2 regions of the Paenibacillus sp. FSL R5-0473 genome follow, and region 1 is predicted to be linked to the other one. Evidence: predicted binding sites of a transcription regulator. Region 1 holds the regulator's gene; the other holds the start of a gene.
What was found. Region 1 encodes LexA, which represses DNA repair genes until DNA is damaged. Its sites were predicted from a motif close to CGAACATATGTTCG; they were not measured.

Region 1 (4,443 bases):
CAAACGTTCTGCAATCGCATCTGTATCGTAACGGTTCAATAACTTGGTAAACACCCATCTTTTCCCGCGACTGTTATGTTCAATAACAACTGTACCTGGTTCAATTCTGAATTTGACAATATCGTCAACCCCAATTGAACGTTCACGATTACCCTTCGTCGTTATAATCCGATTACTGCTAATCTTGATGTATGGACGGCGAAGCATGAAGATGACTGCCAAAAATACGTAAAGCAGCATGGTCACCCAGTCCCAAGTTGTCATTGGAGCTTGCACAAGGAATGTGCTCATAAACAGATACAAAAAGGCGAGACCGATCAAAAATATTGGGAACAACAAGCTGCGTCCCTTAAAGACTTCTTCACCTGGTGTACCCGTGATTGGTTGACCACTTTTTTTGCGTTGCTGATTTAACTGCTTGGAATTTTTCTTAACCGTTCTCTCGAACGAACGCGACATGAGAATCCCCCTTATGTGTCTTTGTATCGGCTTACATAACTGTAAACCAACATTTCCCCCTATAAATTGCACACTCAAAATAACAGGAAGAAACCTAAATATCATAATGATATCATTAGGTTTCGTTAGTGTTTGAGTTTGCCTTGGTGGCCTTTGTCATTCTCATCATCAACAATCTCAATGGTATCCAGTTGTTGTCTGAAATTGCTGCGAATATTACTCAAATAAATCTCTCTTAGTTCGGCACGTTCAGCAAGTTCTTCCTCCGACAATCCAGTGGACTTTTGCTTACGAGCCAATTCGTTAATGCGTGCTACCAGACTATCTATATCCAAGCTTGTCCCCTCCAAAAATACAAAGTCATATTAACTTTGCCATTATAAAGGCTGCTTGTCAAGTTGACACGCGCTAACACTCATTGATGTGCATTTTATTCTGCAAATTGCGGTAGAGCTAGTACTTGTCCCACTTGGATGGAAGTTGTATGAAGTTGATTCACTTTCTTAATTGCTTCTATATATATACGTGTATCCATATTCGTCGGTTTATGTTCCAAAGAAATACTCCATAATGTTTCCCCTTGTGAAACAGCTATCTTTCCTCCAGGCAGAACAGCATTCTCATTGCCGGCAAATACAGTTAAAACGGTGCTGCATCCAATAAATATAATCATAGAGGTAATGACTACCTTTAACATCCATGAAGAAATCTTGAAACGCGCTAAAACCTTCTTGTAGTTCCCTATGTTAGACTTCACCAGTTCCGAATTCATTGGTTCATAAATGCTTTGATAAGTAGAATATCTCATTAAATACCCGCCTCCAAACGTTTGTTCCTATCTGTTGGAATCAATATAACACGAACACTTGTTTTGTTCAATAGATTTTTAGAACAATTGTTCGCTTCTTTTTTGAAGGAGAAATATCTTATTTCAAGTCCTTTTACAAAACATTTGCAGTATTATGCTCTGACTTTTGGACAATTTCTGTTCTATAAGCTAAAAAACACTGATTTAATGCTATTTTATTTAGAACTTATGTTTGTACGAACGGAGGTTCTATGTTATAATTTTCCCAAACGTTACTAAAATGGGGTTGATACGGTATGTCGAAGATATCCAGCAGGCAGCAGGCTATTCTGGAGTTTATACGAAATGAAGTCCGGTTGAAGGGGTATCCTCCTTCCGTACGGGAAATTGGTGAAGCGGTTGGACTGGCTTCCAGCTCAACAGTACATGGACATTTGGATCGTTTGGAGAAAAAAGGTTTGATCCGACGCGACCCTACCAAGCCAAGAGCCATTGAGCTTTTGAGCCAAGAAGAATCTGAGCATTCTCATCAATTTGCTCATAGCGTTGCACGTATTCCTGTTGTTGGTAAGGTTACAGCCGGGGTTCCAATCACTGCAACCGAGAACATTGAAGACTACTTCCCTCTTCCTACACATTATGTAGGCGAACAGAAAGTGTTTATGCTTTCGGTAGTCGGAGATAGCATGGTGGAAGCTGGAATCGTTAACGGAGATTACGTTATTGTCCGTCAACAGCAAACTGCTGATAACGGTGATATCGTCGTTGCAATGACTGAAGACGATGAAGCTACAGTGAAAACGTTCTATAAAGAGAAAGATCATATTCGCCTTCAACCGGAGAATGCGACCTTCGAACCTTTACGTTTGAAACATGTTAGTATTCTGGGTAAAGTCATTGGCCTTTTCCGAGATATTCATTAATATTTAACTTGAGTAACAAAACTAGATGTAATGAAATACGAAAGAGGTTATCCTGATCAACAGGACAACCTCTTTTTTTCATGTTTATGTTATTTTAGCGGCTAATTATTCACTGCGTTTCAGAACACTCTTGTGATGCGAGAACACATCAAAGCTCTGTTGTCCGTGATATGAGCCCATACCGCTCTCTCCTACACCACCAAACGGGAGGTAGTGTGAAGTCATATGAGAAAGTGTGTCATTAATACATCCCCCACCGAAGGATACTTGATTCAGAACCTGATCCTGCAGCTGCTCATCCTGTGTGAAGAGATATAGCGCCAATGGTTTTGGCCGGCGAACAATCTCATCTAGCATAGGATTCAGGTCACTGTACGTAAATACAGGAAGAATCGGACCAAAGATCTCTTCTTGCATGACAGCTGATTCCCAGTTCACATCTCCAAGTACAGTCGGCTCAATGAGCAACTGCTCTCGTACAGAACGTCCACCAATCAGCGTTTTGCCATCTGTTAGGAATTTCGACAACCGATCAAAGTTACGCGAGTTAACAATATGCGGGAAATCAGCGTTCTGTAACACATCGTCCCCAAATTTATCTTTGATCTCTGCGCCAATCAGATTGATCAATTCGTCATGAACTTGTTCATGTACAAGCAAATAATCCGGAGCAACGCAAGTTTGGCCTGCATTCAGGAACTTACCACGAACAATACGCTGGGCCACCAGCTTCAGTTCTGCATCGTTATGGACAATAGCAGGACTCTTGCCCCCTAGCTCCAGGGTTACAGGAGTCAAATGCTCCGCAGCTGCCTTCATAACAATGCGACCAACACCTGTGCTTCCTGTGAAGAAAATATAATCAAACTTCTCTTTCAACAATGCTGTACTGGCTTCAACTTCCCCTTCCATAACGGCGATATACTCCTGAGGGAAGATCTCCTGAATCAGATCATATGTCAGACGAGATACCGCTGGTGTTAATTCAGAAGGCTTGATAACTGCACAGTTACCGGCTGCAATTGCTCCAATCAGTGGACCAAAGGCCAGTTGGAAAGGATAGTTCCAAGGTGCAATAATAAGAGCCACTCCGTATGGTTCAGGGTAAATGGTGCTCACCCCATCCGGCATAGCCGAATTGGTTGGGACTTGTTTTGGTACAGCCCATTCCTGCAGGTGTTCTAATGCAAAATCCAGTTCACCCAGAACAATGCGAATCTCGGAACCGTAAGCTTCCGCCTCTGATTTGTTCAAATCTGCCCGAAGTGCATCTTGAATCCGTTGCTGATACTTTTCAATTCCTTTTCTAAGCTGTTGAAGTGAATTAATCCGATACTCAATATTTTTAGTTTGTCCTGTATAAAAAAATGTACGTTGATCTGTCACCAGTTGTTTTGCCTGATCCATATTAACATCTCCAATTAATTATTTAAAATTAAATTGTTCGAAATTTAATTAGAGTATACCTCTTCTATATGAAACTTTCAACATACAAATGAAACATCCATATTGTATGTATTTGAATGATGGTTTGAATTTTAAAAGAGTGAATGTTAGTATTCCTTTCTATTTCGTGGCTATCAGAATTTCTAAGGAAGTTTGATTTAAATCTTTTGTTTCAGACAGTTTAATGCACTGTAAGAAAGAATTCTAATTTCAGTTTCTCTTTAATGGGTTACTAGATAAATGACAATCGTTTTGCGCTAAAACAAGCATGAAGTGATACAATTCATCAGATGGAGAGGTTTAGTTACCATATATAAAAAACTCCCCTTTCATTATGAAAAGTGAGTTTTGCGATTATCTAAATCGACGAACAAACGTGTTTTGTTATACAAATGTAAGCCTTGGTTACAAATAAACACAGAAATGTGGGCTGGTGAAGAAGAATTCAGGGGACATTTTTGGGCATTTTGTGGGCGCCTTTTTTTCTTATTATAATGAAGAAACTCATTTCAAATACTCATTTTGATTGCATTACTACTCTGACATTAAAAGCAATAAATTATGGCGCTGGTTAAATTAAAAATCTCCTAAACAAAATATTAAACTTATACAAATATTATAAATTATAAGCTCGCAATTCATAAGCGATACAATCCCTTTAATTAACAGAGATAATTTCGGCTAAAGAAATCGAGCGGAACTCACCCTCTAACATCAACTTTATTTCACACCGTACAAAGTCTAATCCCACAACTACTCCTGAAATCGGCTCTTCAAAGAAAGAGTTAAATAATTTCAAATAAACCG
Region 2 (4,443 bases), 840 kb from region 1:
GGCCGTTTCCATCAGCTTCATGCCACCAAAAAAGATAATAAGCCCATAGAGTAGGGGCAATATCACATCTCTAAACATAGTAATATCATTCCTTCCGTCCGGTTCCTTAACTCATCCTATGAGTAAGAAAAGACAACCATGACAAGCCTAAAGGAATTCAGAGGGAAGTGACCTAAATTACCCCACCCCAATTCGAAAGATACGGTGATTCGTGCAAGCGTAGTGGAGGGGACGAAATCGAATCTGAAGAAGCGAAGCGTGCGCCTTTGTCTCCAGATTTTCCCCTTTAAGAAAGGGAATCAAAAAAATCTGGAGACAACAGCGATCGGAAGATCGATTCGAACCCGGAACGTCATTTACGCGCCGCACCAAACCTATCTTTTCAACTAACTATGAAAGAAGTGGATCTACCTTGCCATCAGTTACACTCGAACGCAGTCGCAAAAAGCGGCTTGAACATGCACATCCATGGATATTTAACAATGAAATTGCCTCTGTTGACGGAAACCCGGAACCGGGAGATCTGGTCAATGTATTGAATCATCAAGGTCGCTATCTGGCGACAGGTTATTACAATCCTGCATCTCAGATCACTGTAAGGGTTGTAGCGTATCAACCGCTGGAGTCCGAACAGATGGACACCGCGTTTTTTGCAGCGCGTTTCCGCGATTGCTTGCGTCACCGGGAACGTTTTATCCAGGATGGAGAGGCATACCGTCTCGTTTACGGCGAAGCTGATTTTCTGCCAGGATTAATCGTTGACCGATTCGGCAGCATTCTCGTTGTACAGTTGCTTACACTTGGCATGGATCGTTGCCGTGAAGCCATCGTACAGGCACTCATTGAAGTAATGCAGCCGGAAGGTATATACGAGCGCAGTGATGTCTCGATTCGTGAACTGGAAGGTTTGGAGCAGACCAAAGGTCCACTGTACGGAGATTGCCCAAGACATGTCACGGTTACAGAGAATGGACTACTCATTAAAGTGGATATCGTGGAAGGGCAGAAGACAGGTTACTTCTTCGACCAACGCGAGAATCGTGCAGCCATCGAACCGCTTATGAAGGGTTGGGGCTACAAGAGTGGAATCACACTACAAACGACCGAGCAGGATGGCACAGAGCAGCTCTTGCCTGTGAATAAAAGTGGTAAAGTAGTTACATTCCCATATTGGGATGGTGCCACTGTACTGGAGTGTTTCTCACACACGGGTAGCTTTACGTTGAATGCTTGCAAGTATGGAGCCAAAAAAGTGACTTGTCTTGATATTTCGGAGCATGCCATTGAGAGTGCACGAACAAATGTGGAGCTGAACGGTTTCACTGACCGGGTCGAGTTCGTAGTTGCTGATGCATTCCAGTACTTGCGTGAACAAGTGAAAGGGCTGGATGAACGTACCGCACGTGCACGTGCAGGCGAACAGAAAGTGGATACATCCAAAGCGCTTGCAGCTGGCGGTAAAACATTTGATGTGGTCATCCTTGATCCTCCTGCATTTGCCAAAACGAAATCAGCAGTTAAAGGTGCATGTCGCGGTTATAAAGATATCAATCTGCAAGGAATGAAACTGGTCAATGAGGGTGGATATTTGGTAACAGCCAGCTGTTCGTATCACATGCGTCCAGACCTCTTCCTGGATACGATTGCCGATGCAGCGGAAGATGCAGGCAAAGTGCTTCGTTTGATCGACTGGAAAGCAGCCGGTAAGGATCACCCACAAATTTTGGGCGTGGATGAAGGACATTACCTGAAATTTGCTATTTTCGAAGTGCGCAGTAAAAAGAATTAATCGTATGATTTTCGTTCCAATCAAATATAGATCAAGTCAAAAGTCCACAGTGTGATAGCTGCGGGCTTTTTGCTGTTTTGCTGTGTTAACGGAGATGATCTCCGGTTTTACCGGATAGTGGCAAACGTATGTTCCGAACCAAGTCAGATATGTTATACTGGGAATTAAAATCTTGTACGTGTGGTTTGGAGGATTAGACATGTCCGTTCGTTTTGTTATTGGCCGGGCAGGCAGCGGCAAAAGCTCGCTGATTACCCGGGAAATTACATCCCTGCTTCAACAAGAACCGCAAGGTACACCTTTAATTTTGCTCGTTCCCGAACAGAGCTCTTTTCGAACAGAGCAGGCATTGGTGTCTTCTGGAGCAATTAAAGGTACCATGCGTGCAGAAGTGCTCGGCTTTCGCCGTTTAGCCTATCGTGTAATGCAAGAAGCAGGTGGTTCTGCTCGTATTCCGATCGGAGCCGAAGGCAAAAAGATGCTGCTCTACAAGGTCATCCAGCGCCGTAAGGAAGAATTGAAGCTGTTTGGTGCATCCGGCAGCCAGCTGGGTTTTATAGGCGAATTAAATGACTTATATAGTGAATTTAAACGTTATGAAGTTGATCCATCAATGCTGGAAGACGGGCTGTCTGGAGGGAATAGCTCATCCACTTCGCCGATTCTGGAGGACAAGTTGCATGACTTGAATCTGATATATCGTGACTATGAACAGGAACTGACCAATTTATATATTGATGATGAAGACACGTTGACCGAGCTGACAGATCGTTTGTCGGAAAGTGCATTGCTGCAGGATGCCCAGATCTGGATTGATGGTTTTCAGGGATTCACACCACAGGAGATGAGTGTGATCGGTAGGCTGATGTTGCAGTCCTCTTCCGTGACGATTGCCCTGACATTGGATCGTCCTTATGATCATGGCGCACTGCCTGGAGAACTGGAACTGTTTTATCCTACGGCAAGTGCCTATGCACGCCTGAAAGGAATGGCTGACGAACTGGGTGTAACGAGCGATATAACCGTGCTAGATTCGGAGATTCCACCGAGATACAAGGATCGTCCGGGACTTGCTCATCTGGAGGCTGGTTTCGACCGGCGAATTCGTTGGAAAAGTGAAGGCCTTGATTCCGGAATCCAACTGGTTGCAGCGGAGAACCGACGAGCTGAGATGGAGGGAGCACTGCGTGAGATGCGGCGCCTGGCACAAAACGAAGGTGCGCGTTATCGGGACATGGCGGTACTTGTCCGGCAGTTGGATACCTACGCTGATATAGTTGAACCGTTATTCAGGGATTATGACGTACCCGTCTTTCTGGACCGGAGAAGAAATGAACTTCATCATCCATTATCTGAGTTTATCCGTTCCGCACTGGATATTGTTCGGCGCCACTGGCGTTACGAGGATGTATTTCGCTGTGTCAAAACGGATTTGCTGCTTCCGCGTGATGGTTCCATCACTCGTGAAGATATGGACCAGCTTGAGAATTATGTACTGGCTTGTGGTATTCACGGGTATCGCTGGACTGACGGCAAACCATGGAAGTATGTACCAAGCCTGTCGCTGGAAGACAACGGTCAGGATGGCCGTAGTCGAGGACGGGACCAGATGCTTTCTTTAATGGAGAGCTGCCGAACGGTCATTACAGATTCCTTGGGTGTTTTTGAGAAGCGAATGAAAAAGGCAAAGACAGCCAAAGCCCAGTGTGAGGCACTATACAGACTGCTGGAAGATGCTGAGATCGCATGGAAGCTGGAGAATATGTCTGCTGAAGCTAAGGCACAAGGTGACCCCGAACGGTCGAGAGAACATCGGCAGATGTGGGGAGCTGTGCTGGATTTATTGGATCAGATGGTCGATATGATGGGGAATGAACGGCTGGATATCACGCTGTTTTCCGGGATGATTGAGACCGGATTGACGGAACTGAAGCTGGGTCTGGTACCACCAGCACTTGATCAGGTTTTGATGGGTTCTATGGACCGTACACGCCTTCAGGACATCAAATACGTATTTATCCTTGGCGCCGTTGATGGTGAATTACCCGCTGTACCTCAGGATGATGGCGTATTAACGGAACTGGAGAGAGCGTTACTGACGGAAAGAGGCGTGGCGCTTGGACCAGGTGCAACAAGGCAGATGCTGGATGAACGTTTCCTGATCTATACGGCACTTACAGCGGCAAGCAGCCAGTTGTGGCTGAGTTACCCGGTTGCTGATGATGAGGGGAAAACACTGCTTCCTTCCGAGATTGTCCGCCATGTACGGAAGATGTTTGGTCTACAAGAACAGCCATTGCTCGCTCAACCACCGGTTGCGAACTCGGAAGAAGCGCATTGGTCCTATGTCACCCATCCAGGTCAGAGTCTGTCTACGCTCATTGGACAATTGCGCAAATGGCGCCGCGGAGAAGACATCCCTGAAATGTGGTGGGCGGTCTACAATTGGCATGTATCTAGAGAGACAAGCAGACCTCAGCTGGAGCGGTTGATGGGATCGATCTTTTATCGTAATCGGGCCTTACCACTACGTACAGCTACCAGTCGCAGACTGTATGGTACAGAGGTGAGGACGAGTGTCTCGCGAATGGAGCGTTTCGTAGCTTGTCCGTTCTCCCATTTTGCTTCGCATGGGCTGCGCCTCAAAGAACGGC

Region 2: addB (helicase-exonuclease AddAB subunit AddB) is a predicted target of LexA. The motif match lies at 1,911-1,924, and genes of this name have one in related genera.

The regions. Positions count from the first base shown of each region.
Region 1 covers NZ_JBBORL010000001.1:1,918,868-1,923,310, reverse strand. Annotated here, with positions in the region: gene MKY28_RS08425 (hypothetical protein) at 1-459, opposite strand, end outside; gene MKY28_RS08420 (DUF896 domain-containing protein) at 585-794, opposite strand; gene MKY28_RS08415 (LysM peptidoglycan-binding domain-containing protein) at 890-1,267, opposite strand; gene lexA (transcriptional repressor LexA) at 1,564-2,190, shown strand; gene MKY28_RS08405 (aldehyde dehydrogenase) at 2,296-3,597, opposite strand.
Region 2 covers NZ_JBBORL010000001.1:1,082,584-1,087,026, forward strand. Annotated here, with positions in the region: gene MKY28_RS04675 (Na/Pi cotransporter family protein) at 1-78, opposite strand, end outside; gene MKY28_RS04680 (class I SAM-dependent rRNA methyltransferase) at 413-1,789, shown strand; gene addB (helicase-exonuclease AddAB subunit AddB) at 1,989-4,443, shown strand, end outside.